Regions from separate parts of the Paenibacillus sp. FSL R7-0297 genome, predicted to be linked through region 1. Evidence: riboswitches for the same ligand, from Rfam matches in the RefSeq annotation. Region 1 holds a riboswitch; each other region holds the start of a gene.
The links. A riboswitch is a leader RNA that binds a small molecule or an ion and turns the genes downstream of it on or off. The one in region 1 is predicted to bind cyclic di-GMP.

Region 2: linked by a shared signal. The riboswitch ahead of MKZ24_RS06220 (flagellar assembly protein A) and the one ahead of MKZ24_RS32580 (PA14 domain-containing protein) in region 1 are both predicted to bind cyclic di-GMP.
Region 3: linked by a shared signal. The riboswitch ahead of MKZ24_RS02120 (choice-of-anchor A family protein) and the one ahead of MKZ24_RS32580 (PA14 domain-containing protein) in region 1 are both predicted to bind cyclic di-GMP.

What each region holds. Positions count from the first base shown of each region.
Region 1 is NZ_JBBPAQ010000001.1:7,509,746-7,521,945, reverse strand. It holds gene MKZ24_RS32605 (glycosyltransferase family 4 protein) at 1-320, shown strand, start outside; gene MKZ24_RS32600 (glycosyltransferase family 4 protein) at 317-1,456, shown strand; gene MKZ24_RS32595 (glycosyltransferase) at 1,558-2,658, shown strand; gene MKZ24_RS32590 (UDP-glucose dehydrogenase family protein) at 2,663-4,003, shown strand; gene MKZ24_RS32585 (sugar phosphate nucleotidyltransferase) at 4,694-6,067, shown strand; cyclic di-GMP riboswitch class I at 6,205-6,285, shown strand; gene MKZ24_RS32580 (PA14 domain-containing protein) at 6,299-8,710, shown strand; gene MKZ24_RS32575 (glycosyl hydrolase) at 8,922-10,436, shown strand; gene MKZ24_RS32570 (discoidin domain-containing protein) at 10,657-12,200, shown strand, end outside.
Region 2 is NZ_JBBPAQ010000001.1:1,417,720-1,429,919, forward strand. It holds gene MKZ24_RS06195 (Crp/Fnr family transcriptional regulator) at 1-386, opposite strand, end outside; gene hcp (hydroxylamine reductase) at 531-2,183, shown strand; gene MKZ24_RS06205 (aldo/keto reductase) at 2,553-3,521, opposite strand; gene MKZ24_RS06210 (LysR family transcriptional regulator) at 3,527-4,462, opposite strand; gene MKZ24_RS06215 (DMT family transporter) at 4,559-5,476, shown strand; gene MKZ24_RS06220 (flagellar assembly protein A) at 5,538-7,163, opposite strand; cyclic di-GMP riboswitch class I at 7,266-7,359, opposite strand; gene MKZ24_RS06225 (FUSC family protein) at 7,809-8,909, opposite strand; gene MKZ24_RS06230 (ABC transporter ATP-binding protein) at 9,203-10,327, shown strand; gene MKZ24_RS06235 (ABC transporter permease) at 10,317-11,123, shown strand; gene MKZ24_RS06240 (ABC transporter permease) at 11,120-11,959, shown strand; gene MKZ24_RS06245 (ABC transporter substrate-binding protein) at 11,956-12,200, shown strand, end outside.
Region 3 is NZ_JBBPAQ010000001.1:496,695-503,676, forward strand. It holds gene MKZ24_RS33040 (LPXTG cell wall anchor domain-containing protein) at 51-386, opposite strand; gene MKZ24_RS02110 (hypothetical protein) at 583-789, shown strand; gene MKZ24_RS02115 (hypothetical protein) at 920-1,594, opposite strand; gene MKZ24_RS02120 (choice-of-anchor A family protein) at 1,613-3,271, opposite strand; cyclic di-GMP riboswitch class I at 3,353-3,445, opposite strand; gene MKZ24_RS02125 (hypothetical protein) at 4,259-4,636, shown strand; gene MKZ24_RS02130 (ASCH domain-containing protein) at 5,074-5,496, opposite strand; tRNA gene MKZ24_RS02135 (tRNA-Thr) at 5,693-5,764, opposite strand; gene MKZ24_RS02140 (sugar phosphate isomerase/epimerase family protein) at 5,847-6,626, opposite strand; gene MKZ24_RS02145 (MTH1187 family thiamine-binding protein) at 6,677-6,982, opposite strand, start outside.

The sequences.
Region 1 (12,200 bases):
TCGTCGTTCCTTCGCAGGCGCTGGAAGGCTTCGGCCTGATCACCGTTGAGGCGCTGGCCTCAGGACTTCCGGTGATGGCGACGCCGGTCGGCGGCAACAAGGAGATTCTGCAGGGCTTCCGGCCGGAGCTGCTGTTCAAGAGTGCAGGCAGCGATGATATGGCAGAAGGCATGATTCATATGCTGAGCAACCGCAAGCTGCTGCCGGGCCGTGACGAATGCCGGAATCATGTGCTGGAGAAATATACCTGGCAGCATGTGGGCGATCAAGTGGAGTCCGTATTCCTCGAAACTTTGGGAAAGGGTGTGAGCGTAGGATGATCAAAGTCGCTTATATTGATCACACCGCCAAATGGAGCGGCGGAGAGGTTGCCTTGTTCAACATTCTCACCAACATCGGTGAACAGATTCAACCGCTGGTGATTCTGGCGGAAGAAGGCACTTTGGCCGAACGCCTGCGGGAAAAGGGCATCGATGTCCGCATTATCCCGCTGGATGAGAGCATCCGCAGCCGCGGACGCAACGCTGTGAACCTCGGTGCTCCGGCTGCTGCAATGAAGCTGTTGGCCTACGGCCGTAAGCTTGCTCCGCTGCTCAAAGAGGAGAAGGTCGATTGCGTGCATACCAATTCACTGAAATCGGCATTTTACGGAGCGGTGGCTGCCAAAAAAGCCGGGGTGCCCCTGATCTGGCATATCCGGGACCATATCGGAGCCCCGTACCTGAAGCCGGTTGTCGCCAAGGCGATCCGGCTGCTGTCACGCCTGCTGCCGAACGGCGTCATCGCCAATTCCCATTCCACACTGAATGCCCTGGAGCTGCCGCGGTCAAAGAAGACGCTGGTCGTTTACTCCGCTTTTGCCAAAGCGATTGGTGAAGGAATCGGCAAGCGGGACCAGAAGGACTTCAACGTCCTGCTGGTGGGACGCCTGGCTCACTGGAAAGGCCAGCATATTGTACTGGAAGCCGCCAAGGCCTTCAAGAATGACAGCCGGGTGAAGTTCTGGCTTGCCGGAGACGCGCTGTTCGGAGAAGAGGAATACAAACAGGAATTAATTCAGCAGATGCAGCAAGGCAACATTACCAATGTCAGCCTGCTGGGTCATGTAGATGATATACAAGGACTTATGAACAAAGCCGATTTACTGATTCACACGTCGATCACCCCCGAGCCGTTTGGCCAGGTCATCGTCGAAGGTATGGCGGCTGGACTGCCGGTGATTGCCTCCAATGAAGGCGGACCGGTTGAGATTGTAGTTCCTGGCGTAACAGGAATGCTGATCCAGCCGGGAGATGCTACTGTACTTGCAGACTCCATCACCTGGATGCTGAACCATCCCGAAGAGCGTAGACGGATGGCGGATAATGGAATGAAACGGGTGAAAGAGCATTTTGTCATCGAGAATACGGTCAAGGATATCGTAGCGTACTACAAAGGTCTGCTGGCGGTTACCTGACCTCGCGCTTGGACAATGCTTAAGACTTGCTTCACGATCCGTTTCTACCATGCGTTCACTGCATGATGATGCTGCTCCATAAAACTTTGAGGATGATTCACATGAAAATTGCGATAGCGCACGATTACTTAATCCAAATGGGCGGAGCGGAAAGAGTGGTGGAGGTTTTTCATCACATGTATCCGGATGCTCCGATTTTCACAACGGTTTTTAACGGAAGCCGCCTGACCGATAACCTCAAAGATGCGGATATCCGGGCCTCCTGGCTGCAGAAAATCCCCGGCGTGAAGCGGAATTTCAAAGGGGTGCTGCCGCTCTATCCGATGGCTGTCCGCGATTTGGACTTCAGCGGATATGATATCGTCCTTAGCTCCAGCAGTGCTTTTATGAAAAGCATCCAGGTGCCCGAGTCTACGTTTCATCTGTGTTACTGCCATACCCCCATGCGGTTCGCCTGGGATTATGACACTTACATGGAGCGGCAATCCAATTCAGGATTATTCAAAAGACTGCTTAAGGTATATATGCAGCGGCTGAAGAGCTGGGATCAGCGTACCTCCAAGAATGTAAACCAGTTCGTAGCCAACTCCTCCGTCGTGAAGACGCGGATTCAGAATTATTATCACCGGGATTCCGATGTCATCTTCCCGCCGATTAATACAGCCCGCTTCACCAGCTCCCCTACCATTGGAGATTATTATCTGATCGTATCCCGGCTGGTTTCCTACAAGCGGATCGATCTGGCGGTAGAGGCATTCAACCGTAACGGCGTGAAGCTGTACATCGTGGGAGACGGGCCGGACCGCAAGCGTCTGGAAGGCATGGCCAAGGATAATATCTCTTTCCTGGGGCGGCTGGAGGATGAAGAAGTGACAGGACTGATGTCGCAGTGCCGGGCTTTTGTTTTTCCCGGAGAAGAGGATTTCGGCATTACGCCCCTGGAGGCGAATGCTGCAGGAAGACCGGTCATCGCCTATCAGGCCGGAGGAGCGCTGGACACGATTATTCCTTACGTCAACGGCGTGTTCTTCCAGCACCAGGAAGTTGATGATCTGCTCCAGGCCATTGATGAAGCAGAATCCTATGCGTGGGATATCGAGCAGATTATGGGCCATGCACGTAAATTTGATGAGCAGGCGTTTATGGTCCAGTTCAAGCAGTATGTGGAACAGGCCTACGTCAATTTCCTAAAAGGAGGATGATTGTATGAAACTCGCAGTAATCGGTACCGGCTATGTAGGTCTTGTCTCGGGCGTATGCTTCACCCTTAACGGAAATCATGTCATCTGTGTCGATAAGGATGAGGAAAAAATCAAGAAGCTGAACCGGATGGAATCCCCCATCTATGAGCCGGGCATTGAGGCGCTGATCGAAATGAATCTCCGCGAGGGCAGGCTGAGCTTCTCGGCCGATCTTAAGGATTCGGTCCGCCGCTCCGACATCGTCATCCTTGCCGTAGGGACCCCCTCACTGCCGGGCGGTGAAGCAGATCTAAGATATATTGAAGGGGCCGCCATTGAAATTGCGCAGGCGATGGAAGGCTACAAGATCATCATGACCAAGTCGACCGTACCCGTAGGCACCAATGAGAAAATCCGCAATTTGATCGCTTCGCATACGAATCATCCCTTCGATATTGTCTCCGCCCCTGAGTTCCTCCGTGAAGGCTCCGCGATCCGCGACACGCTGCATCCCGACCGGATCGTGATCGGACTTGATAATCCTGAGCTTGAGCCTACGATGCGCCAGCTGCATCAGGGCTTCACGGACAATGTATTCGTCACGGATATCCGCAGCGCCGAGATGATCAAATATGCATCAAATGCGTTCCTGGCCACTAAGATATCGTTCATTAACGAGATCGCCAATATATGCGAAAAAGTGGGAGCTGATGTAACCGAGGTAGCCGAGGGCATGGGAATGGACCGGAGAATCGGGTCTACCTTCCTGCAGGCCGGCATCGGTTATGGAGGCTCCTGTTTCCCGAAAGACACCAATGCGCTGATCCAGATTGCCGGCAACGTGGACTACGAGTTCAAGCTATTGAAATCGGTGGTCGAGGTCAATAAAGGACAGCGGTTCATGATTATCTCCAAGCTGCATGAATCGCTTGGCAGCCTGCGCGGCGCAGTTATCGGCATCTGGGGCCTTGCCTTCAAGCCGAACACCGATGATGTCCGCGAGGCGCCTGCCCGCGAAATCGTTGAAGCGCTGGTAGCTGAAGGTGCTACCGTCAAGCTGTATGATCCGATTGCCGCCGATAACTTCCGGCGAGAGTACGATCACCCGCAGCTCCGCTGGTGCGGACTGGCGGAAGAGGCTGCCGAAGGCAGCGACGCAGTATGCCTCCTGACCGACTGGAGCCAGTTCAAGGATATCGACCTGCATCAGCTCGCTGGGAGCATGCGCCGCCAGGTATTAATTGACGGCCGCAACGTCTATACCAAAGAGCAGATCGAAGGAACCGGCCTGGAGTATCATTCCGTCGGACGCCCGCAGATGGGCGGCCTTAGCGGCTTCTCCGCCAGCGTTGCTGGCGCGATCTAATCGTCTAGCGGATATCCCGCAGCCTCCCCAGAAGTGGCTGCTTAGGGAAATTAGAGGGAAAAATCCCTTTGATTTCACTGGATGCGGGCTAAACGAGGAAATGAGGAGCATTAATGCACTTGATTCCACCGGATGCGGGCCAAACGAGGAAATGAGGAGCACAAGTGCACTTGATCCTTGCCCTACCCGCCGCGTGAGTGAGCGGCAAGCCCTTGGAACAAGAGTCTTGTGTCTTGGTCTTGTGAGAGTCTTGTGAGAATCTTGTGTTGCCCCCGCTGCTACGGCGAGCGGGAGTCCCTTGGAACAAGAGGCACTTAAGCATCTTTAAATCTTTCCTGCCGCGCAAGCATAGCGGCAGCCACGGTTCAATTGCCGCAACAACAAGCGGCAATAGCTGGATCTTTAGCCGGGAGCTTCGCCTGCGGGCGAAGCGAATAGCCCCAGCTGTTATGTAATGGAACGGAGAGGAATTTTGGAACTGTAGGAGCGTTAGCGTCCGCCTTTGTCTCTGGATTTCTACCGCGAAGAGCGGTCTAATCAGGAAATCCGGAGGCAACAGCGGCCGAAAGTCCAAACATTCCTTGCAGTGACTCTCATAACAGCCAGCGCATTAAGCTTTTCCGCAATCTGCAGCTCCCAATAACAATCCGATATTTTCGCGACATCACATAAACTTAGGAGGGTTCACTTATGAAACTAGTACTTCTATCAGGCGGTTCTGGTAAACGGCTCTGGCCCTTGTCCAATGATTCACGTTCGAAGCAATTTCTGAAAGTACTGGAAAGCCCGGCAGGTGAACCGGAATCCATGGTACAGCGGGTATGGAGACAGCTGCAGGAGACAGGGATGGCGGAATCGTCCTACCTGGCTACCGGCCGCAGCCAGGTAGAGATGATTCAGAGCCAGCTGGGCAGCGGGGTGCCGATTATCGTTGAGCCGGAGCGGCGCGATACCTTCCCTGCTATTGCATTGACTGCAGCATACCTGTATTCGATCGCCGGTGTTTCACCAAGCGAGACGGTAGCCATCCTGCCCGTCGACCCTTATGTGGAGTCGTCCTTCTTCGATACCGTTCTGCAGCTGGAGAGCACGATGCTGGAGAGCGGCGCCAATCTGGCGCTGATGGGCGTAGTTCCGGAGCATGCTTCCGAGAAATACGGCTATATCATTCCTACCAGCGCCGAAGCGGGAGCGAGCGGGTATCTGCAGGTCAGCCACTTCCAGGAGAAGCCGGACCGCAAGCAGGCTGAGGAGCTAATCAGTCGGAACGCCCTCTGGAACTGCGGCGTGTTTGCTTTCCGTCTTGGGTATCTGCTGGATATTCTGCAGCGCAAAGGACTGCCACTGAACTATGAGGAACTGCAGAAGCAGTATAAACTGCTGGCTTCCATCAGTTTTGATTATGAGGTGGTAGAAAAAGAAGAGAATATCGTGGTTCAGCCTTACGCCGGATTCTGGAAGGACCTGGGCACCTGGAATACGCTGACCGAAGAAATGACCAGCAATCATGTTGGCAAAGGTTTCGTCACTGCAGATTCCGAAGGCACCTGCCTTATCAACGAACTGGACATTCCGATCACCGTGATCGGGGCGAAGGATCTGATTATCGCCGCCAGCCCGGACGGAATTCTGGTTACGCACAAGGCGGAGAGCCCGCGCATTAAGGAAGTGCTGAAATCTTTTGAACAAAGACCGATGTACGAAGAACGCCGCTGGGGCCACTACAAGGTAATTGATTATGTGAAATATGCGGAAGGTAATGAGGTGCTGACGAAGCGGATCTTTATCTCTGAAGGTAAAAATATCAGCTATCAGCTGCATCACAAACGCAGTGAAATCTGGACCATTGTCAGCGGTGAAGCCAGCATTGTGCTCAATGAGAAAATGCATAATGTAAAGGCGGGGGATGTCGTACGGATTCCGGAAGGCACCAAGCATGCGATCCTGGCATTGACAGATATGGAATTTATCGAAGTGCAGACCGGCTCTGAGCTGGTGGAGGAAGATAACATCCGAATCACCTTGGATTGGGAAGATATCGCCTTGCAGCAATTTATTTCGTAGGTCTAATCTATCTATATAACCAATTGTTACAAATCCAAAACAGGTATTAAGAACCAATTATTAAGAAAAATTCATTTTTGCTCTAAATTAAAACTAAATAGAGACGATACTTACGGTAAGAGGGATTAATCCTTCCAATACGACAAAGGCAAACCTAATCGAAAGATAGGGACGCAAAGCTATAGGGCCTTCGCAAGAGTGGCAGCCTGGCTACCGAAAGGAAGATGGATTTTGATAACTTACCGTAAGTCTCGTTTGCTGTGCACTGTGCTGTCTCTGGCCCTTTTATTGACTGCAGTACCTCTGGGACTCGGCGGAATGCCTTCATCTGCAGAAGCTGCATCTAGTTCCAAAGCGCCCGTTAATCCGGAGGCTTCAACCGAAGCAGTCAGATTGCTGGACGATCTGTATTCTATCACTGGAAAAGGCATTATTACCGGCCAACATGACTATCTGGAAAGTCCGGACGAATTCAGCAACAAGCTGAAGGGAACCAGCGGACAATATGCTGCTCTTCACGGGTATGAACTGGGCGTAATTAGCGGGCAATCGGAAAGTACAGCAGCGGCGCAGCGCAGAAATGTTGTGAACAGCGCGATCAACTGGTATAAGGGCGGCGGCATTGTAGCCATGACTTTTCATGAGAATCTGCCCGGTACCGCATACCTCTGGTCCAATGTTCAGAAACCGCTGAGCCAGGCGGAATTCAATAAATATATTACTCCAGGTACAACACAGTACACTGCATTGATTGCAGATCTGGACAAAGTGGCAGTTTCACTTAAAAGCCTGCGGGATGCTGGTGTTCCCGTACTCTGGAGACCTTACCACGAAATGAACGGTAACTGGTTCTGGTGGGGGAAGAAAAATAACTTTGCTTCGCTTTGGAATATTATGTATGACCGTTTCGTGAACGTTCATAAATTAAACAACCTGCTGTGGGTATGGAACCCCAATGCACCCAATGCCTGGTCTGATCCTTATGCGCTGACCTATCCGGGGGCTGACAAGGTGGATGTACTCGCGGCAGATATATATGAGAACGATTATATGAATAAATACCATGACGGCCTGCTTGCCCTTGCGAATGGCAAACCGATTGCCATTGGCGAGAATGGACAAATGCCAAGCACGGCAAAGCTGCAGCTCTCCCAGAAAAATTGGGTATATATGATGAGCTGGGGAAAAATGCTGTATGAAACCAATACCGATGCTACCATCAAAAGCTTCATGAGCGACAGCTATACGGTGACCCGGGACGATTATAAAGCAGGCACATTTGCTCCGTCAACGCCGGTACCAACAGCAACGCCAACGCTGGTACCAACAGCAACGCCAACGCCGGTACCAACAGCAACGCCAACGCCGGTACCAACAGCAACGCCAACGCCGGTACCAACAGCAACGCCAACGCCGGTACCGACAGCAACACCAATGCCGGTACCGACTGCAATGCCGATCCCGACGCCCCCTGCTTCCAATGATACTGTGACGGCCCCCGTCGTTCAGAATGGTCTTCAGGGGGAATACTACAAGAACATGACGCTTTCGGGCACTCCGGTTCTGGTCCGGAAGGATGCGCTGCTGAACTTTAACTGGCGCCAGACAGCGCCGGATGCGAAGCTCGGAGTGGATAGCTTTTCTATCCGCTGGACGGGTCAGATCAAACCGACTTTCAGTGAAACCTATCAGATTATCACTACATCCGATGACGGTATCCGCGTCTATATTGACGGCACAGCTGTAATCAACAGCTGGACCAAACAGAGCGGTACCGAGCGTACAGGAAGCATAAACCTGCAAGCAGGCCAGCTCTATGATATCAAAGTGGAGTATTACGAGAATGCAGGCGATGCCAATATCCGTCTGATGTGGCAGAGTCCAAGCCAGGCGAAGGCAACTGTCCCTACAAGCGCGTTATTTGTGAACACGGCTGCTTCTTCAGCCAGCAAAGCAGGCTTGGATGCTCCGGCAGTGACTGCAACACCAGTACCAACAGCAACGCCATTACCAGTATCAACACCAACACCGGTGCCAACAGCGGCACCGACGCCAACAGCGGCACCGACGCCAACAGCGGCACCGACGCCAACAGCAACACCGGTGCCAACAGCGGCACCGACGCCAACAGCGGCGCCAACACCAACAGCGACACCAACGCCGACAGAAGGTTCAACGCCGGAGAATCTTACGGCGGAGGCTCCGGCGGTGAACGGGCTGGTTGCGGAATATTTCAATAATATGACGTTGTCTGGTGCCCCGGCAGTGGTACGTACCGATGCAGTGCTTGACTTCAACTGGCGTCAAGGCACGCCGGATGCCGCAATCGGCATAGATTTCTTCTCTGTACGCTGGAGCGGTAAGCTCAAGCCGCTATACACTGAGACTTATCAGATTTATACCACTTCAGATGACGGCATCCGCGTACGGATCAATGGTGAGCTTGTGATCGACAGCTGGATGAAGCAGAGCGGGACCGAACGCACAGGAAGCATAAGCCTGACAGCCGGTCAGCTATATGATATACAAGTGGAGTACTACGAGAATCAAGGAGATGCCAGAGCACGCCTGATGTGGGAGAGTCCGAGCCAAGTTAAGGCAACGGTTCCCGCGAGCGCACTGTTTCTCCCTTCCGCTTCCTAGGATCATACCCCCGCAGCTGTATTCATTATTGGCGCTGATACTGGTTAAGACGTTACAATTCTAAATCCTATAAAGTCCAATCTTAATGGCCCTGCTATTAGCAGGGCTACTAAGCTATAGACCATCCGGTTAATTCATTGCAGCCTCTTAACAGAGAACTGCATACCTGCCTGCCTAAGGCGGCAGTGAAACCCGGGGAAAGGAGATTATATTGAACACTTACCGTAAGTACAGGCTATATACAACAATTATTCCTATTATCCTTATCCTTTCACTTCTGCCATGGGGGGAGGCGCGCAGTCTTCCCGTAGCACGCCCCGTAAACACTCCTGCCGTTTCCATCAAACCCGTTAATCCCTCCGCTTCCAAGGAAGCTGCTGCACTGCTCAGCTATCTGTCCGATCTCAGCGGCAAGGGCATGATCTCCGGCCAGCATGATTACCTGGAGAGCCCCGATGAATTCAATAATAAGCTTAAGAACGCAAGCGGACAGTACGCCGTTCTGCACGGCTACGAGCTGGGAGCCATCAACAACCAGTCCAAGGAGACCATTGCCAGGCAGCGTCAGGCTGTCGTAGACAGTGCCATTAAGTGGCACAAAGGCGGAGGCATTGTAGCGATGACCTTCCATCAGAATCTGCCGGGAACCTCTCCCGAATGGGCTAATGTAAAAATGAATCTGAGCCAGGACAAATTTGACGCATACGTTACTCCGGGAACTCCTCAGTACAAAGCTCTGATCGCCGAGCTGGATGAGGTAGCCGGGTACTTGGGAGAACTGCGGGATGCCGGAGTTCCGGTTTTATGGCGTCCATATCATGAAATGAACGGCAACTGGTTCTGGTGGGGGCACAAGGATAACTTTGCCCGGCTGTGGGATATAGTGTACGACCGTATGGTGAACACACATAAGCTGAATAACCTGCTCTGGGTATGGAACCCGAATGCACCGAACGAGTGGGCGAAGCCTTACAGCGATTATTATCCGGGTGCCTCCAAGGTGGATGTACTGGCAGCCGATATTTATAACAATGACTTCAAGCAGTCCTATTACGAGAACCTTCTGATGCTGGCTGACGGCAAACCCATCGGTATCGGGGAGAGCGGAGAGCTTCCAGACCCTGTCATATTGTCTCAAACCCAGAGTAAATGGGTATATACGATGACATGGGGGAAAATGCTGCTTGAGAATAATAATCTCCAGAAAATTCAAAGCTTTATGAGCAATAAGTACACCGTATCACGGGATGATTACAAGCTGGCACTGAATGCTCAAATCAACACACTTGCTGCGGTATCGCGCAACGGTCTCAAGGGGCAATACTTCGGCAATACGGAGCTGTCCGGCAAACCGATGCTTACCCGGAATGATAACAGGATTGACTTCAACTGGCATGGGGATTCGCCGGCGCCGGGAATCGGCAAGGACTCTTTTTCCGTACGCTGGACCGGTAAGATCAAGCCAGTCTACAGTGAAAAGTATACTTTCACAGCCTCTTCTGATGACGGCATCCGTGTGTGGATCGGCGGCAAGCTGATCATTGACAGCTGGAAGAAGCAAAGCGGTGTCAGCCGGGAGGGAAGTATAACTCTTACAGCCGCAACTGCCTACGATATTAAAGTGGAGTATTATGAGAATCACGGTGACGCAAGCGTTCGTCTGATGTGGCAAAGCCCGCGCCAGAAGCAGGCGTTGATTTCCCAGAATGCGCTGACTCTTCCTTAAGGAATGAAGCTGGTCATGATGAATGAAGCTCTACGGAACCCAGTACATTACAGCCACCCCGGAAGAAAGCGAGGACAAAGGAATGAGGACTAGACTCAAGACAAAGAGAAACAAACCCATTCATCTACTACTAAAATTTGCAGCATTGATCATCTTGTTTCTGTTGTCCGTTTCTGTCTTCGGAGAGGATGGGACAAATAGCGGCGAGGTGGAAGTTGACATGTCGGAATTATCTGCGGCCAAGGATGCGGGTCCCGCAGTTCCGGAGGGGACTGTGCTATGGAAGCTTGGCCAGCATGACGGTTCATCCGCAGAGTTTGCATCAGCCGGATCAAACGGGGCCAAGGGGGTATTCAGCGTTGCTTCAACCGCAGTCAAGGCGGCGGAGCTTCAGAGTATCCCGTCCGGGCTGCACGGCGCTACCAATCCTGAACTGCGGATTACCTACAAGCTGGATAAGATCCCGGTTAACGGGGTCTTATTTCGTGTCAGCATCCTTGATGCCTACAAATCCGTACCGCAGATGAGCGTATTCTCCAACCGGCAGCTGTCAGGGATTATTCAGATTGCCGGTGTGGACGGTACGGACAGTAAATACGATTTCCGCAAAACCTATGAGCTGTACATTCCCAAAGAACAGCTCATCAGCGGAACCAACGAGCTGACGCTGCGGGCAGCGCGCGGGATCTATTCCTCGGCTGCGGAGGATAAGTATAATTGGTGGACATGGGATAACCTTAGTCTGGAAGCACTGAAGACTCCGGTCAAGGAGCCGATTCACGGGAGCTATACGCTGACCGGAACCATGGTCAACAACAAACAGTTCTATTTTGACAAAGGTGCAGTTACGCATTTGCCTTATATTATGAAATGGCTGGGTTTAGCCTACAGCGGCAACATTATGCGGACCAGCTGTGCCAGCGATGTGGGCAGATCCTGTGAGAATATGGGGGAGTACTACGAGGTCCTGAAGGATTATAATATGCAGGCTGTTGCCCTCTATCTGTACACGGGTGATATCAAGCTCAAGGAAGACGGTTCACTGCCGGATGATGCGGAGAAGAAGCTGACCGATTATTTCAAGCAGTACGGCCAGTATTTCCAGTATTATGAGGTGGATAATGAGCCCGGACTGTTCAACCGTTCCAAAGCAGTCAATCTGGCGATAGCCGACTGGCTGAATAAGAAAGGCAAGACGATCGCACCGCATCTGCAGACGGTGGCCCCGGGCTGGGCATACTGGCCGGGTTACAGCGAAGATTCCTGCGGTAATCAGAAGGGGATGCTTAAGCAGTGCGGAGATCCGGACGGCTGGGAACGGGACCCGGAGCAGCGGAACGAGTTGGAGGAAGTAACGGATTTGACCAATGGGCATTCCTATGGTGAATCGTATATTTTCAGCAATGGAGGCAGCTTTACAGAGAACCTGAAGACCTTTGGGGGAGCTGTAGACGGCCTCAGCAAAAAAATGCTCACCACCGAATTCGGCACCTCGGATACTCATGTGGATGCCTATCAATACGGCGCGTCCGAGCGGACAGCGGCAGTGTTTGACCGGATTATGCGGGGGCATATCGGATATGCCGATATGTTTGTGCAGCATGCCGCTTTCTTCAAGAACTTCAGTCTGTTCAAGTACGGCTTTAACCTGGAGGAGCATGATCCGGGAGCTACAGAGATTTATTATACCAAAGAAGGTGAAGACTCACGCGTAAGTATTATGCGCCGGCTGGATCTGGCTTATGCCACACACGGGGCGCCGCT
Region 2 (12,200 bases), 6.1 Mb from region 1:
AAGCGGGTGAGAATATCTGTGTCCGCTGCGAATATTCGCAGCAGCTCCTGCTTGCCGATGAACATCACCTTGCAGGGTCCCGTTGCTGTTACCGTGGCGGGGGCTACATTATCCCTGCGGAATAACACGGCCTCCCCGATGGTCTGTCCTTCCTTGAGATGGGCGATGGTAACGCTGCTGCCGGTGGAATGCGTCTTCTGCACCTCGACCCGGCCGGAGAGAAGAATTCCCAGCCGGTCAGCCGGATCGCCTTCGGCGAGGATGATGGCATTCCTGCGGTAAGTGCTGACGGTGTAGGCCAGCGTATGCAGCAGCAGTTCGATCTCTTCTGCGGACTTCCCGCGGAATAACAGGCAGGCTTGCAGCGCGGCAGGCTCCAGTTTCATACATTTCCTCCGAATTCATAATAATCGGTAACATCCGTTACCGATTGATAGACGAAAGTCTACTACAATTACTGGTAACTGTAAAGGCGGGACGCAGCGCTGTCCTGTCCAGCTATCCAATTCATGATGAGGAGTGAATGAGTAATGAGCGACATGTTTTGTTTTCAGTGCCAGGAGGCAGCCAAGGGAACGGGTTGTACGATTCAGGGAGTATGCGGCAAGACCAGTGATGTAGCCAATCTGCAGGATCTTCTGGTGTATACGCTCAAGGGTATTGCGGTGTTCGCACGCAGCGGCCGTGAGCTGGGCATTACCGATCCGGTCACAGAGAAATTTATTATTGAGAGCCTGTTCGCTACGATTACCAATGCTAACTTTGTTCCGGAACTCTTCACTGCGAAGATCCGGGAGGGGCTTGCCCTGCGGGATAACTGGCGCAGCAGAATTGCGGCTGCCGGAGTGATCGCGTATCTGTCAGAACATGATGCAGCGCTATGGAGCGCCGGTACGGACGGGGAACTGATGGATAAGGCGGCAACCGTGGGTGTGCTTGCTACAGAGCATGAGGATATCCGCTCTCTGCGTGAGCTGCTCACCTATGGTCTCAAGGGAATGGCTGCATACATGGAGCATGCGGCGGTGCTGGGATTCTATGAAGCGGGTGCACATGCTTTTATGGAAAAAGGCCTGACAGCCGTGCTGGATGATACCCTGAACGGGGGCGAGCTGACTGCCCTGGTCCTGGAATGCGGCAAATTCGGTGTGGATGTGATGGCGCTGCTCGACCGTGCGAACACGGCATCTTACGGCAGTCCGGAGATTACCAAAGTGAATATTGGTGTGGGTACGAACCCCGGCATTCTGATCAGCGGACATGACCTCAAGGATATGGAGGAATTGCTGAAGCAGACGGAGGGTACAGGAGTCGATGTGTACACGCATAGTGAGATGCTGCCGGCCCACTATTATCCGGCCTTCAAGAAATACAGCCACTTCGTGGGCAATTACGGCAATGCCTGGTGGAAGCAGACTGAAGAATTCGATAGCTTCTGTGGCCCGGTTCTGATGACTACGAACTGTATCGTACCGCCAAAAGAAAGCTATAAGAACCGGTTGTACACAACAGGCAACACAGGTTATCCGGGAGTTCAGCATATTGCAGCAGGAGCAGACGGGGTCAAGGACTTCTCGGCTCTGATTGAGCAGGCCAAAGGCTGCAGTGCTCCGGTAGAAATCGAGACAGGTGAGATTATCGGCGGCTTTGCCCATGCGGCAGTGATGAATGTGGCCGATCAGGTAGTCGGGGCCGTCCAGAGCGGCGCAATCAAACAGTTCTTCGTGATGGCGGGCTGTGACGGACGGATGAAGAGCCGGAGCTATTATACGGACTTCGCGGCGGAGCTGCCTGAGGATACAGTGATTCTCACTGCAGGCTGTGCCAAATACAAATATAATAAGCTGGCGCTTGGCGATATTGGTGGAATTCCCCGCGTGCTGGATGCCGGCCAGTGCAATGATTCCTACTCCCTTGTGGTCATAGCGCTGAAGCTGAAGGAAGTCTTCGGCCTGGACGACATTAACGATCTTCCGATCTCCTACAATATTGCCTGGTATGAACAAAAGGCGGTAATTGTTCTGCTGGCACTGCTGCATCTGGGTGTGAAGAACATTCACCTCGGCCCTACACTTCCGGCATTCCTGTCACCTAATGTAGCTAAGGTGCTGGTAGACAGCTTTGGTATCGGCGGCATTACCACCGTACAGGAAGACATGGAGCGGTTTATTGCAGCGGTGTAACACAGAATGCTGACCTTCTAACCTGCAGCGCTAAGTCTCACAAGACTATCGGATGGCCGCTTTTGCCGGGAATTTCCTGAGTTATCCATTATTCGTGACAGAGATCTGGTAATATTCAAAAATCCTGCATGGCATACAACATCTTGCCCGTTAAACCGGCCCAAATCTAAAATTGTTGTATAAAAGCAGGAATTTTCCTGCTTCATGCGGCTTAGCGGAACAATTCTTGTATTTCATACAACAATCCTTCGCCACACCCGGCTATCAATGAATCAAAGTTGCAAAACGTACAACAAATATGTAACGCACAAAAAAAGCGGGCCCATGGTATACCGGGAACCCGCTTATTTGTGTATGAGCCGACAGCTGTTACGGCAGCCGGTAGACGGCGAATGGCTCCCCGCTGCGGAAGGAGGCGCTGGCCTGATCCAGCTTCTCAAGCGTTGCCGCATCCGGCCGGACGGAGAGGCTCTGCAGGTTATGCTGTACCTGCTCCACCCGGGTGGCACCGACAATCACCGTGGAGACGGCCGGCCTGCTCATCAGCCAGGCCAGAGACAGCGCCGCCGGTGAAGTGTCCAGCTCTTCCGCTATACTGCTAACCTGCTCCCCGAGCGAGATGCGTTCTGGGGTAAGGAAGCGGCGGAAATTCGGGTCGGTTTCCGCTCTGGAACCGGCAGGGGCACTGCCGGTATATTTGCCGGTGAGAATGCCGCCGGCCAGCGGGAAGTACGGGATGATGCCCAGTCCCTGATCCAGACACAGCGGAAGCAGCTCTGCTTCAGGTGTGCGGTCGGCCAGCGAATAGCTGCACTGGATGGAGACATATTTGGCCCAGCTGCGCGCTTCGCTGATGCCCAGCGCCTTCATCAGCTCCCAGGCAGCATAATTGGAGGCCCCGATATAACGTACTTTGCCTGCAGAGATCATATCATCGAGGGTGCGCAGCGTCTCCTCCAGCGGGGTATAGGGGTCGAAGGTGTGAATCTGATACAGATCTACATGATCCGTCTTCAGCCGCCGCAGGCTGCCTTCCAGCTCCTGCATCAGATGGCGGCGGGAAGAGCCGCTTCCATCAGGCCCGTCATGCTTCGGAAGGCCGGCTTTGGTAGCCAGAACGGCAGCATGGCGTCTGCCCTCAAGCGCGAGGCCGATAATCCTCTCTGACTCGGAGCCGGCATAGATATTAGCGGTATCGATGAAGTTGATTCCCTGATCCATGGCGGCATGAATAATGCGGATCGAGGTCTCCTGATCGGCTCGTTTGCCGAACGAGTTGGTTCCAAGACCCAGTGCAGATACCTGAAGGCCGCTATTCCCGAGACGCTTATAATGCATCATAATCACTCCTTTTCCTTATCATTAACGTTAATTAGGCCAACTGCGGCCGGAGACGGGGGAGCAGCTTCACTGCCGGAGAACAGCTGCAGTGCAGTATCAATGAATAATTGTACGGCAATAGAAGTCTCCTCCAGGGAATGGACGGCGATATGAATATCGCGGTAAGCATCAGGTACCAGCTCCCGGACCACGACATTCGGCGGCAGCGACAGTAGGGAGAGCTGGGACATCACACCGACGGCGAGCCCCTCCTTGATCATATTCAGCGCGGTAATGTAGCTGTTGACCTCGTATTTCACATTCAGCCTGCTTCCGGCCCGGTTGAATAAGTCCACTACCGGAGGCTCGTAGCCCGACCGGCAGAGCAGCATGGGCTGAGCTTCCAGATCCTTCACACAGATGATCTGCTTGTGCCGAAGCTCGTGATCCCCGGGCAATACGGCGTAGAGCTTCTCCCGGAACAGCGGCAGGGAGGCGAACTCTTCGACCGGCGGAATCATCAGGCCTGCGTCAATGAACCGTGAGGCCAGCCACTCCTTCACCTCTGCGACCGAACCTTCATATAATCTGATCTCAATTCCGGGGTATTTGACAGTGATGGCGCTGATAATCTTCGGGACAAAATAGGCAGCGGCAACCGGAAAGGCGCCGATGCGGATGAGGCCCTTCTCCAGGCCTTTCTCGGCGGCAATCTCCTGATCTATCTTATCGAGGCCGCTGAGGATTCCGCGGCAGATAACCAGAATCCGCTTGCCGATATCCGTCAGCATCAATCCGCTGCGCCGGTCTCGCAGCAGCAGCCTCACGTCCAGCTCGGCTTCGAGTGCGGAGATGGCCCGGCTGACTGCGGGCTGGGTCATATTCAGCTCAAGACCCGCCTTGGTAAAGCTGCGGCTTTCAGCGATTAAAACAAATAGGCGGATTTGAGTGTTGTTCATATCTAATTTGGTATGCCCCTCATGATTATAATTCATTTCAATTATGACTGATTCTATTGTATCATTTGGGAAGAAATCAGAACAAGAGGTGAACTCATGCAGAAGCGGAAGCAAACCATTGGCTTATTAGTGTTCCTGGTTATTGTCTGGGGCATCAACTGGCCGCTCTCCAAAATTGCCTTAACGTATGCCCCGCCCCTGTTGTTCGCCGGAATCCGAACGGTCATTGCCGGTATTATACTAATCATCGCGGCTCTGCCTAAGCGGAAGCAGCTGAATTTGCGGCAGCTCTGGCCCGTCTATCTGGTGTCAGCCTTCCTCAGTATCGTCTTCTACTATGGCTTCCAGACGATTGGCCTGCAGTATGTACCGTCCGGCCTCTTCTCGGCCATTGTATTCCTGCAGCCGGTGCTGCTCGGAATCTTTGCCTGGATCTGGCTGGGCGAGCGGATGTACGGGCTTAAGATCGCCGGCCTTGTGATCGGCTTCCTCGGGGTAGCCTCGTTAAGCCTTGGGGGATTAACCGGAAGTATCTCGCCTATAGGCGTACTGCTGGCCTTGGCCAGTGCACTCAGCTGGGCTCTGGCCACGGTCTACACTAAACGTAACGCAGCCAGAGTAGATATGCTGTGGATGACCGCAATGCAGATCATGATCGGCGGGGTAATCCTGCTGGCAGCAGGCTCGGCTTCAGAGAGCTGGGCGGATATTACCTGGAGTAGTACTTTTATATTAAATACAATGTTCATCGCGGTCTTCGTGATTGCGCTGGGCTGGATGGTATACTTCAAGCTGATCAATGAAGGAGAGGCAGGCAAGGTAGGATCTTTCACCTTTCTGATTCCGCTGATTTCCATCGGCTCCAGTGTTGTCTTATTGCATGAACAGATTACGGTGAATCTGGTCATCGGCATGCTGCTGATTGTGAGCAGCATTATTCTGGTGAATGTCAGGCTGGGCCCGAATGCTGGGAGTGTCCTGCAGACCCCGGTACCCGGTCTGGGCAAGAAATAAATAAACGGCTGCCCTCAGGGATGAGGAGCAGCCGTTTATTCTTGTCGGGGGGACCGCAGGGTCAGACAGGAGCTCTGTCCGAATCCCGCAGGATCAGTTCTCCGCCGGACTCCAGAATACTGTTATGGGAACGGGCGATATTAATGAGGACATGCTCCTCCTGGAGCAGTTCAATGTACTCACACAGATTACGCAGCAGGCGGGAGAAGCTGTTCAGAACTCTGTCAGTGATAGTCTCGGTGAACTGCCCCGGATGGGTGAAAACCTCCAGCATCTGCTTGAGCTGATCCGTACCGGGCTGGGAAGCCCCTTCCATGCACAGCAGTGCGGATTTAAGGTCGCTGATCAAACCCTCCAAATGGCTGTACTTATCCTCCATCAGTAGCATAACTACCAGACCGTACTTCACGGATTGCTGGCGGGATTCTACATTCTTGGCCAGCAGACGGGCGGCTTCCCGCAGTCCGCCGACTTCAGTCAGCAGCAGACTGGAGAAGCGGTGCAGGCGGTGCTGGTGTACGCCGGCAAGTCCTGTATGCAGGCTGCAGCCGGTTACTTGACCGCTTATATAGATGCTGCCGGTAGCCGTAATTGTAGATTGGCAGACGTTTCCGTAGACATACACATTCCCTAACGCCTCAATACACATAGGGCCTTCAATATCTGAGGGTACAACGATGTCACCTGCAAATATAATCTCACCGGCCGTTGCCGCCATTTCCTTGGTGATGAGGCATAGGGCAGGGAAATCGCAGGTTGTGACGCTGCCGGAGTCTCCGCAGATGCGGGGTCTGCCCGTACGTAGAGCCGCGATCTCTCCGTTTGGAAGCAGCTGTGCATGGTCTCCGGCTGCGAAATAAATATCCTGGGGTGGAGGTGGAGGCAAGACGCCTCCTTCTACGTCAAATCCGGGAATTCCCTCTTCTGGCGGCAACTTGCGGGCAAAGACCTCTCCCTCTCTGGCGAAGGGGGCTCCCGGAAACCGGAGATAATCTAAGAAATCTGCAGCTTCCGCAGTTCTTCCCTCCCGGAGCATTCCATTGCCTGTGAGCGTATGCTCCGGGAGGGACAGCTGCAGCCTTGATTTCTTGCCGGGCAGCGGGGCTCTCCCTTCTACGATACAGACTGGGAGATATGTAGGGTTGTTCAGTTCGGCGTATAGGGCCGGGATATTCAGATTCCGCAGAATGGAGCGGTTATCCAGCGAAGAGAGAATCTGTTCTATAGTGAGCGTGGACAGCAGCATCGCCCGGTTAGGTTCAGCCCGGACTGCGGCTTCGAAGGAAGCCGGGCAATTAACCAGATTCCAGGCGTACTTTTCTGCACGGTACAAGGTGAAATGCACTTTGAGCTTGTCAGGTGAAACGGTAATCTGATACTGTGGCTTCTCGCAAATTTCCCAGGTTATATGATCCGCTGAGGTCACCTCAGTAGGCTCTGTAACGGTCTTCCAGTTGATCTTCAGCACTACAGGATGCACAGCGGAGATCCGGGCTGGCTTGCCGCCAGAGAGCGGGGGAGTAATGAAGATCTGATTATTCTGCACAAGGATAATTCCATCCTTATCTCCATTCATCCCGCCGGAAGTCTGGCCCTCCACAGAGAAAGAATCCAGGAATCCCGTACGTTCAAGCATCAAGGATTCCACGAAATCATATCGGGTTGGTTCGATGAATTGCTGCGGCATTAGCTTAACCTCGCTTTTTCGTATAATCAATGGCATTCGTACAGAAAAGAGCATCATAAAGCCTGGGGGATCTCCCGGTGACTGATGGCTTACGTGGTCTCTATTGGCAGCCTGGCGACCATAAACGCGGATTCTCTGCATTCTTAGGCCCATTGCTTTGCGTCCTACCCTTTCAGGAAGTTTGCCTTTAGAAATAGATCAATGATATACACTCAGCATGAGGCGATTTAAATCGACTGTAATCGACAAAAAAGGTCATAACTGGTTCCTGCGCTGCAGGAACTTCTGCAAACAAGCTTAATTCTAGTACTTAAGGAGCTATTTTTCAACTCTATTCTGCCAATTTATCAATAATCTTAAAATGTGCAGCTCTAAGTTGTCTGGAAAACTGGTTTCCCAGCGCTTACAGCTTATGGGAGGACCCCTTCTGCAAGAGCCCTTGTTGCTCAAACCGTACTGCTAATTGAATTATTGTACAACAATAATATATTTCCGCCCTATGACTGCCAATAATCCGCTAAAAATCAATGCGTGTAACTTCCAGTTGAACCGGGAGGGCATAGTGTCGTTACGGGAACAAATCATGAGGATGGGAACTAAATCTGATTCGGCTTTACCGCACAGGAAAAAGGGACTCTCCCAAGCCTATAGCTTATGGGAGAGTCCCTTCTGTATGAATCGTATCGCGCTCGCCGGTGCAGCCTTGGCGGGCTGCGCGCCAGCTGAGATTGCCGCATAATCAGCGCGTTCAATCTCTTCAAGAATCCGGTTCAGATGCGAGAACACCGCGCCAAGATCACGGAATGCGGCGAGCGGGCATTGACCCTGCAGCTCAGAGAACCAGGCCAGCTGCACATCACGGGCGCGGCGAAGGCTCTCGGGGAGCGAACGTCCGCATTCCGCATCCGACAGCGTCCGGGTACCATATAAGGCAATGCAGTCTGCCGTTGCCGTCACAACCTCTGTCATCCAGTCGGCTGCGGCATAATGGGCAGGAAGCAGGGAGAGCTCTTCGGAAATTCCTTTGACGTAGGAATGCACCCTGCTAAGATGGGAGGTAGCCTGTGACAGTGTACCGAGCTCTTTGCGGCACTGGTAATGGGAGAGCGTGAAGTGAAGCTCGTTCTGCAGTTGCTTACTCTTGCCAAGCAGTTCACCGGAAAGCTTAAGCGCGGTCAGTGCCTGGGCAGCATCCCGTCCGCCGGACGTCAGGCCGGTTAAGGCATCGGACAATGTCAGGCTGCCCCTCAGTGCCAAGTCCTTGACCTTGACGAACCCCTTGGGCGGAACGATAATCATATTTATAATTAAGGCAATCAGCACGCCGATCAGGGTCTCGGCGACTCTCCAGACGATGTACCCATCCTGATAGAAGGTGAGCGCCAGGACGGAAGTGACGCCAACCTGCGAAACGGCCTGGATATTAATCCGGCAGGCGGTGGCTACGCCTATACCGAGCAGCAGCATCAGCAGAATCGAGAGCGCACCAACATCGAAGAAGCGGCCCACGACCAGGCTGGCGATTCCGCCTAGCACAATACCGAGCAGCCGGTATGCCCCTTTTTCAAGCGAGGCTTTGACACTGCTCTGGGTGATAAGAATCGCCGCCAGCGGCGCAAAGTACAGATAACGGTCGCCATACAAGCTGTGTACCGCGAGCCAGGATAGTGATGCAGCAAGGGTAACACGTATCATATAAAGGGATAATCCGAACTTCTCAAGGCGGTCTTGTAACCCCTCGTTCATGGTAGTCATCTTCTTTCGCAAATGTAAGAAAAATTTTATGTTTTTCAGCCGTTTTCATTATAGCACCTCAAAACAGGCCACGCCGGGTCCATTTTTTACGAACTTGTTAAGTTTCTGTACTGCAATTAATAATGTAAGCTATCGCATATATCGAATGATTCCTATATGCTATATATATTGAAGTCTGTCGAACAAAGGGAGGAAATGTCACTTATCCGCGCTGAGGATGCTGCTTATGGATTGTCTCCCGCAATAAGCGGGTAAAATAGGTTGTACTACATAAGGTAGGGAGGTTGTTAGCTATAGCTACCCAGGAAGGCACTATTATTTCTTTTGATCAGGTTATTAAGCAATATGACGATGAAGAGGCTGTATTAAAAGGCGTGAGCTTCGAAATTGAACGTGGTAAATTCTATACACTGCTGGGCCCCTCGGGCTGCGGGAAAACGACCATTCTGCGTTTGATTGCCGGCTTCGCTGAGCCGACTGAAGGTTCCATTTATCTGAACGGCAAAATCATCAACCATATTCCCGCCAATGAGCGGCAGGTCAATACGGTATTCCAGGACTATGCGCTGTTTCCGCACCTGAACGTATTTGAGAATGTGGCTTTCGGACTGCGGATCAAGAAGCTTAAGAAGGATGTTATTAATCAAAAGGTGCAGGAGGCGCTGCGCTTCGTCAATCTGGTCGGCTATGACCAGCGGGCGATAAATGAGATGTCCGGGGGACAAAGACAGCGTGTCGCAATTGCGCGAGCGATTGTCAACGAGCCGCAGGTACTGCTGCTGGACGAGCCGTTGTCCGCGCTCGACCTGAAGCTGCGCACGGAGATGCAGTATATTCTGCGGGAAATGCAGCAGCGGCTGGGCATCACCTTCATCTTCGTTACCCATGACCAGGAAGAGGCGCTGGCGATGTCCGACTGGATCTTCGTCATGAACGGCGGAAAGATTGAGCAGAGCGGTACGCCGAACGATATCTACGATGAGCCGATCAACCGCTTCGTGGCGGATTTCATCGGCGAGTCGAACATCGTGCCGGGCGTAATGATTGAGGACTATGTAGTTGAATTTAACGGCCACCGGTTCGAGTGCGTCGATGCCGGCCTGAAGCCGAATGAGGCGGTGGAGATCGTCATCCGGCCGGAGGATCTGGAGATTGCCACAGTAGAAGCGGGAAAGCTGAAGGTGCGCGTGGATTCCCAGTTGTTCCGCGGGGTACATTATGAGATCAGCTGCTATGACGGCTCAGGCCATGAATGGCTGGTCCATTCCACCCGCAAGGCGGAGGTAGGCAGCGAAATCGGGCTGTATTTTGATCCGGAAGCGATCCATGTTATGCGTTTCGGCGAAACGGAGGAAGAGTTCGACAAACGTCTGGAGGCTTACGGCGAGGTGGAGAGCGATGAAGAGTAAGGGCAAGTCGTACTACCTCATCCCGTATTACCTGTGGATTGCGTTGTTTGTTATTGCACCGGTGCTGCTGGTTGTCTATTATTCCCTGTTCGATCTGGACGGGAAGCTGACGCTGGACAACTACGTCAATTTCTTCACGCCGGTATATATGAGAATGATGCTGAATTCCTTCTGGTATGCTTTTCTGATCACACTGTTCTCGCTCTTGGTGGCATACCCGGCTGCTTATCTGCTGACGCGCACGAAGCACAAGCAGCTGTGGCTGCTGCTGATTATTCTGCCGACATGGATCAATCTGCTGCTGAAGACATATGCCTTCATCGGGATCTTCGGCACCTTCGGCCCGGTTAACAATTTCTTCGATTTAATGGGGATAGGAGAGCAGCAGATTCTCTTCACGGGCTTCAGCTTTGTATTTGTATCCGTCTATATCTTCATCCCGTTCATGATTCTGCCGATCTTCAGTGCACTGGATGAGATGAATCTGTCGCTGGTGGATGCGGCGCGCGATTTGGGTGCCTCCGGGTGGACGACGTTCCGGCGGGTTGTGTTTCCGCTGACGATCTCCGGGGTCCGTTCCGGCGTTATGGCGGTATTCATTCCGGCGCTGTCGCTCTTCATGATTACACGACTGATTGCCGGCAACCGGGTAATTACACTCGGCACCGCGATTGAGCAGCATTTCCTGGTCACACAGGATTGGGGCATGGGCTCTACGGTAGCGGTATTCCTGATCGCCATTATGGCGCTGTTCATGATTCTTACGGGCAGCTCGCGGAAAGGGGTGCGCGGGTGAGAAACAAAAGCAAAAATAAAAACGGGATTGCCAATATCTATCTGGTGCTGGTCTTCCTTGTTCTGTATGCGCCGATTTTCTATCTGATGTACTACTCGTTCAACAGCGGCGGCACCATGCATGAATTCGAGGGCTTCACACTGGATTATTACCGTGAGGTCGTTGCTGATACCCGGCTGATGATTATTGTGATTAACACGCTGGTGATCGCGCTCCTGTCTTCGGCGATTGCGACACTGATTGCGATCATCGGAGCACTGGCAATCCAGCATGTCCGCAGCCGCCGGGCCAAGAACACGCTGCTCTCGCTGAATAATGTGCTGATTGTCAGCCCGGATGTGATTATCGGAGCCTCGTTCCTGATCCTGTTCACCATTGTCGGGATCAAGCTTGGCTTCACCTCCGTTCTGCTCTCGCATGTGGCGTTCAGTATTCCAATTGCCGTCATCATGATCCTGCCCCATCTGCAGGAGATGAGCCTGACACTGACTGACGCTGCCCGGGATCTCGGGGCTACGCGCCGCGATGTGCTTACGAAGGTAGTTCTGCCGATCATCAAGCCGGGGATTTTCAGCGGGTTCTTCATGGCGCTTACCTATTCCCTGGACGATTTCGCGGTAACCTTCTTCGTAACCGGTAATGGATATTCCACACTGTCGGTTGAAATCTATTCCCGGGCACGCCAAGGGGTCTCATTGTCGATTAATGCATTGTCGACGTTGATCTTCCTCTTCACGATTCTGCTTGTAGTAGGTTACTACTACCTTAACCAGCGGAAGAGCCGCCCGCCTATGCAGATTGCAGAACCGGTTGCCGAAGCGGGGGTGCCTAGATGAAACAGCTGGTAAATACGTTTCTGGCGATTCTGATCGTGGCATTCGGGCTGATGTTCCTGGCCTCCAGGCTGAACTCGGCCGAGGGCTATTCCGGCGGCAATACGCTGACGATCTACAACTGGGGTGATTACATCGATCCTGAGCTGCTGGAGCAGTTCCAGGAGGAGACCGGCATTACGGTGATCTACCAGACCTTTGACTCTAATGAGGCGATGCTGACCAAGGTTGAGCAGGGCGGTAC
Region 3 (6,982 bases), 7.0 Mb from region 1:
ATTTAGCGGTGATATCGCCAGCCTGTCGGAAAGGATCTTACGAATTGCATTTATTTACGTTTATCTGTTCTGGATCTTCTGCCGAGGAATATTCCCAATCCTGCAAGGGCTAGACCGACCAAGTAATAGGGAGCCGGACTGGACTCACCAGTCTTCGGGAGCGATGCATCCGCAGGTACATTGCCTAACGGAATCTCTTCATCAATGATTGTCACAATTGGCGTTGGACTTGGTGTTGCGCTTGGGCTTGGCGTTAGGGTTGGACTTGGTGTCACCACTAACGGCCGAGGTGTTACTGTTGTCACAGGGCCCAAAGGCAGCGGATCATCAATGATTATTGTATCTGGATTTACAATATAGCCGATTATTGGAGTCGGCGTTGGCACTACATTAATAAAGACGGGCGGTGCAGACGATGGTACTGGTGCAGGTGGTAATGTCGGTGTTGGTGTTGGTGTTGGTGTTGGTGTCGGCGTCGTTGGCGTTGGTGTTGGTGCTGCCGTTGGTGTCGGTGTTGGCTTGGTGTTGGTGTTGGTTCGGTGGTGTCGGCGTTGGCCCGTTGGCGTTGGTGTCGGTTGGGCGTTGGTGTTGGTGTTGGTGTTGGTGTTGGTGTTGGTGTTGGTGTCGGTGTTGGCTTGCTATGTTGGCGTGGTTCTACTGTCGGTGTTGGTGCCGCCGTTGGCGTTGGTGTTGGTGCTGCCGTTGGTGTCGGTGTTGGCTCTGCCGTTGGCGTCGGTGTCGGTGCTGCTGTTGGCGTTGGTGTCGGTGCTGCTGTTGGCGTTGGTGTAGGTTGGTGCCGCTGTTGGCGTTGGTGTTGGTGCTGCCGTTGGCGTTGGCGTGTCGGTGCTTGGCGTTGGTTGGTGTTGGTGCGGTGCTGTTGGCGTTGGTGTCGGTGCTGCTGTTGGTGTTGGCGTTGGTTCTACTGTCGGTGTTGGTGCCGCCGTTGGCGTTGGTGTTGGTGCTTGCTGTTGGCGTTGGCGTCGTTGGTGCTGCCGTTGGCGTTGGTGTTGGTGCTGCTGTGTTGGGCGTTGGTGTCGGTTGGCGTTGGTGTCGGTGCGCTGTTGGCGTTGGTGTCGGTGCCGCCGTTGGCGTTGGTGTCGGTGCCGCCGTTGGCGTTGGTGTTGGCGTTGGTCGGTGTTGGTGCTGCTGTTGGCGTGGTGTCGGTGCTGCTGTTGGCGTTGGTGTCGGTGCTGCCGTTGGCGTTGGTGTCGGTGCTGCTGTTGATGTTGGCGTTGGTTCTACTGTCGGTGTTGGTGCCGCCGTTGGCGTTGGTGTTGGTGCTGCCGTTGGTGTCGGTGTTGGCTCTGCCGTTGGCGTCGGTGTCGGTGCTGCTGTTGGCGTTGGTGTCGGTGCTGCTGTTGGCGTTGGTGGTGCGCCGTTGGCGTTGGTGCACGCTGTTGGCGTTGGTGTCGGTGCCGTTGTTGGCGTTGGTGTCGGTGTTGGCGTTGTGTTGGCTTGGCGTTGGTGTCGGTGCTGCTGTTGGTGTACGTTGGTGCCGGCGTTGGTTGATGTTGGTGCCTGTTGGCGTTGGCGTTGGTTGCCGTTGGCGTTGGTGTTGGTGCTGCTGTCGGCGTTGGCGTTGGTGTCGGTGCACCGTTGGTGTCGGTTGGCGTCACGGTGTCGGGTGTTGGCGGTGCACCGTTGGCGTTGTCTGGTTGGTGTCGGCGTTGGCGTCACTGTTGGTGGTGTCGGTTTCTGTTGGTTTCACGGTGTCGGTGTCGGCTTCACTGTCGGTGTCGGCGTTCACTGTCGGTGTTGGCTTCACTGTCGGCGTTGGTTTCACCGTTGGTGTCGGTTTCACTGTCGGCGTTGGCGTCACCGTTGGTGTCGGTTTCACTGTCGGCGTTGGCGTCACCGTTGGTGTCGGTTTCACTGTCGGTGTCGGCTTCACTGTCGGTGTCGGCTTCACTGTCGGCGTTGGTTTCACTGTCGGTGTTGGCGACGGAGTACACTTAGGTGTCGGCGTCGGCTTCACTGTCGGTGTTGGTTTCACTGTTGGTGTCGGTTTCACTGTCGGTGTTGGTTTCACTGTCGGCGTTGGCGTCACTGTTGGTGTCGGCTTCACTGTCGGTGTCGGCTTCACTGTCGGTGTCGGCTTCACTGTCGGCGTTGGTTTCACTGTCGGTGTTGGCGACGGAGTACACTTAGGTGTCGGCGTCGGTTTCACTGTCGGTGTTGGTTTCACTGTCGGCGTTGGCATCACTGTTGGTGTCGGTTTCACTGTCGGCGTTGGCGTCACTGTTGGTGTCGGTTTTACCGTCGGTGTCGGTTTCACTGTTGGTGTGGGAGTTGGCTTCACCGTCGGCGTTGCAGTCGGTTTCACTGTTGGTGTAGGGCTTGGTGTTACGGTTGGTGTTGGCGATGGGCTGGGGGTTGGTGTTGCGGTCGGCGTCGGACTTGGCGGCGGTCCATCTCCCTGGTATGTTCCTAGGTGCATTTCTACTCCGCCGGCAAAAGACTTGGCAATTAGCGTTCCGTATAGCTCTGCACCGGAATAATTGACATCCGCCTTAGGCGCCAGTATCGTCCCCAAAAAGGTGGTATACGCAATATTCACCTTGGTCGCTTCGTAGAAGTTGAACAACACTTGACCTGCTTTGCCGTTATTCATTGCGAAACTTGGTACATTGACCGTAGCTCCACTTATGTTAATAATTAACGTGGCATTCTGGGCAATGTTGAATTGAATATTGTTTGTATTCGCCAGCGTTGCCGCATCCAGGTGAACTACGTTGAAAAGATCCGGCGCACTTATTGTAAGTGTTCCATAATTATTATTGCCAATTTCTTTCGTAGCGGACAATGCCCCGTATGCTGCAGAACGCGAGATCAGATACTGCTTCTCAGCCGGGAAATCAATCGGGCTTCCCTGCTTCTTCGCGCCTATAATATTCACAATAGGCTCATTGGCTTCAATGGTGTCCCCATACACAACGTTTCCGTAGATTTCTCCGCTACCCGAATGTTTAAACTTCTTACCGGCAACGAGTACGTCTGTGGCTGAAGAATTCCTGTAGGCCCTGGCTACCCCGTAACCTCCAGAGAGAGTAATATTCCCTCCCGCTGCAAGACGGCCTTCAATTTGATCATTGTCTTGCGTGAAATCGTCAAAGATAAAAGCATTAAAATTCCCGGCAATCCCCAAGACCGGCGTTGGATTGTAAGGTACACCAGCTGTTGCCCTTACCTCCGTCCCCCAAGTGAAGGCGCTACTTACGGTCAGTACGCCCGCCAGAATACAGGCGGCCGCTTTTCGCAATTTTTTTCTCAATAATCTACACCTCCTATTCAACTATTCTATGAAATCGTCGCAAAACTATAACAAAAAAAGACCGCCACGAAGGGTTAGCTTCACGGCGGCCGGACGACCATAGCCCGGACTTAAGGGGCATCAGATTCCTGACTTTGCGTCCCGCTCTTTCGAAACGGTTTGCGTTTGTACATGATTGATATGAAATTGGAAAAGCTTATGTAATACCCAACAGAAATCTGTGACATTTGTTACTTTAGAACTAACTTTAGTTTAGATGCCACTTGGCATATTGTCAATATATTTCCAATTAATTTCACAGCTATTTTTGTGATGAAAAAAATAAAAAACGCTTTATTCATAAGGCTTTATACAATTTATAAACATACCTTCCTGACGAAAAAGGTCGATAATCCCACTAATTCGCCGCAGTACTTTTTCCTTTTCACAGAGTTATTATCCTTAAATTTCAAATATCAAAATTTAGTATTTTAGTCCTACTTTTTCTCCCCGCCCCCCCCATCTTCGCTTAAACAAACCTCACATGGTGAACCTGAAGAAACGGGTGCCATCCTCCTTAAGGACACCACCCGTTTCCGGACATACAAGAGAGCTCTTATATAGTAAAAGCCTTATGAGATTCATCTGTTTTCACAGCAGTCTTTAATCGACATATCTAGGGAGTTTGTGTAGAGGGCTGGAAATCTGCACACGCAGAAATCCATTTTTAGAGCAGCTGAATCCAGCCAATCATTGATACCCAAAGCGGAACGCTAAGGAATAACCCAAACAATAAACCGCGGCGGAGATTTCCTTCATGACTCATTGCCATTCTCCTTTTAATCAGATTTATTTACAACTTTATTATTTCAATTTTAATATAAAATAATTTTCCCGATTTTATTGTGAATTATGTCACATTAACAGCCCTCTTTTTTTAAATACCATTGATTTTTTTTGAACTTCGGGTTAAATTACGAATATACGTTCTCGTTGGAGGAGATGAGATTGATGCACAGAGCAGAGAGCCAGGACAATATGCTGGTGAAATCGTATATCTTGCTGCCGCTCATTTTATCCGCCTTTGAACGCGATGCTTCCATCCTATCCGCAGAGCTGCGCACACCCGATCCTTACCTTGAGGTTCTCCGGACAGCGGCGGGTGCAGCCATAGCCGACCTGCGGGATGTCCGCACCGAGATGAGAGCCCGTGGTCTGAAGGTCTATGCACAGCAGCAGCTGGAAGTTGGCATTGAAGCCAAATTTGTCTGCAGGGGTTATCATGAACGGATGCTGCTGCTGGATGATGTCATTACCGCCCAGTCTACTATCCGCATGCGCAGATATTTGGGTCTTGGCACTCCGGACTCAACCGCCTTGAGATGAACAGCAACTCTGGCTATGTTAATTCTCGGCGTTACTTCCCCCATAAAAAAGAGGCCCGCCATGATTGGCAAGACCTCAGGGTACCCTATTACATCCCTTACCTGAAAATAAGCTGATACCCAGATAAAGATTACATTAAAATCGTCCAATACCCAAGCGTACCGCAGATAACCACAGCCGCTACGGGATACAGGATCTTCCGGCTTACCTGATCCTTAAACACAATAAACAAACAAAGCATACAAAGCCATGCGATAAGAAGGCTGCCCATCTCTTATGCATACGCTCCTTCCCGGCATTTCTGCCCTGGCTCCTGCAGCATACCACCGCAGAGTCCGCTTTCCATATATATAAGAAGATTACCCGCTGAATATCCCTATGATACCCGCTGACAGCTGATAAGCATGAAATTTTTATTTATTTGGCCACAAATGGATTCACCACTCCTGCTCAAGAACGGGATATTCCCAGAAACCTAAGCGCCCTTTGGCAGGTATAGGATGAGCCAGCGCAACGACTTCCTCCAGCTTCCAGGCATACCGGCCTTCTGCATAATCGCCGAACACATATTCATTCCCGCCCGGCCAGTTCTGCTGTGCTTGCTGAGGCGTAACCCCGCAGCAACCAGCCAGCCGGCTGGTCGCAAGGATTACCCCGGAGGGCAGATTATCCGCCGTGTAGCCGTGCCGGGCAAGCACCGATTGATACGGCTCTGTCCTGCATATGGCCTTATCTACCTGCATACCGGCATGGATGGCTAATTCTCCCCGGTAAGCCGTCGGCCAGGAACGGGTCTCGATCTGTTTTTCACCCAGCTCAATTAAGGTTGCCCAAGGCTGGCGAATCGTCAGACACTTCATACAAGTGCCTCCTCTCATAAACAAAATAGGCTCTAGGAATAACATATAAATCGTTTAATAAGATTGATTTCATTTTAGTCCTGCATTCTGTATTAAGCATAAGCAAGCATCGGGCCGGTAGACGATCGGATGAATAAATAAAAAAACGCGACCCCCAAAACCCCGGAAAGCCGCGCCACTATTGAGTTCTTACGGATGCTGGTGAAGGGAATTGAACCCCCGGCCTACGCATTACGAGTGCGTTGCTCTACCCCTGAGCTACACCAGCTTAAAAGGATTGCCCCTGCCAAACAAAAAATATTATAACTCTTTCAGCAGAAAACGCAACCCTTTTTGACTATTACCTCTTCCTATCCCTGCATAAGCCCCAACCCGCGGAAATATTCCAGCGCCTGCTTAGCACTCTCCAGCGACGACACGGCATAAGCCTCTTGCTCTACTATATAATACAGAATTCCGCTTTCCTCTGCCTTGTCGAAGACGCTAGCGAAATCAACCTGCCCTTTCCCGAGGTCAGTCTCTTCATTATTTGCCCCGAAATCCTTAATGTGGACCAGCGGAACACGCCCGGCATAACGCGAGACATAGTCAATCGGCCGGGCCCCGCCCCTGTATACCCACCCCAGATCAAACTCGGCAAACATATGCTCAGCAGGAATCTGCCCCAGCCATATATCGATGACTGCTTTGCCGTCTACCTCCGCAAATTCATAATCATGGTTGTGATACCCGTACTGCAGGCCTGCTGCACGGACCATCGCGGAGGCCTTCTCCAAGAAGGGAATCACCGCCGTCACATCTTCCATCGAGGGGTTCTGCGGAAGCGGTGCCGAAGGGGTGATCATATATTGTAGTCCAAGTTCCTTCGCATATTCAATTTCTTTGGCTAACGCCCGTTCCATGTTATCCAGACTGCTGAAATCCAGGCCCACATGCGCCGAAGGCGCAGCAAGACCCAACCGGTCCAATGTACGGCGCAGTTCTCCTGCAGACACGCCGAAATAACCGGCGAATTCTACCGCCTGGTATCCCATCTCCGCCACTTTGCCCAGTGTACCCAGGAAATCGCGCTCTGTCTGGTCACGCAGTGTGTACATTTGAATTCCGATTTGCTGTGAGGCCTTTGCCATGAAAGATCCGCTCCTTATAGGTTGAATCTGATTACAACTACAGGTACTCCTTACTCTCCTTGCAGCTTACGTTCCACGGATTCCAGCTTGCTGCGGCTCGTAGAAGACTTGTCACGACGGTCATCAATTTTAAGCGAGGTAGATACTCTCTGTGCTCCTGAAGTAAAAGGCGACTCATGCAGCGCTTCTACTGCAGACAGAATCCGTGCAACCGGTCCTTCAATAATAGTCCCCATCGAAGTAAGCTCATAGGTAATCCCCTCCACGGTCTGCAGCACACGCTGCATATCGGCCACATAGCTGCTGAGACTGGTACTGCCAGTGCCAATCGGAATAACGGTCACTTCACCAATCGC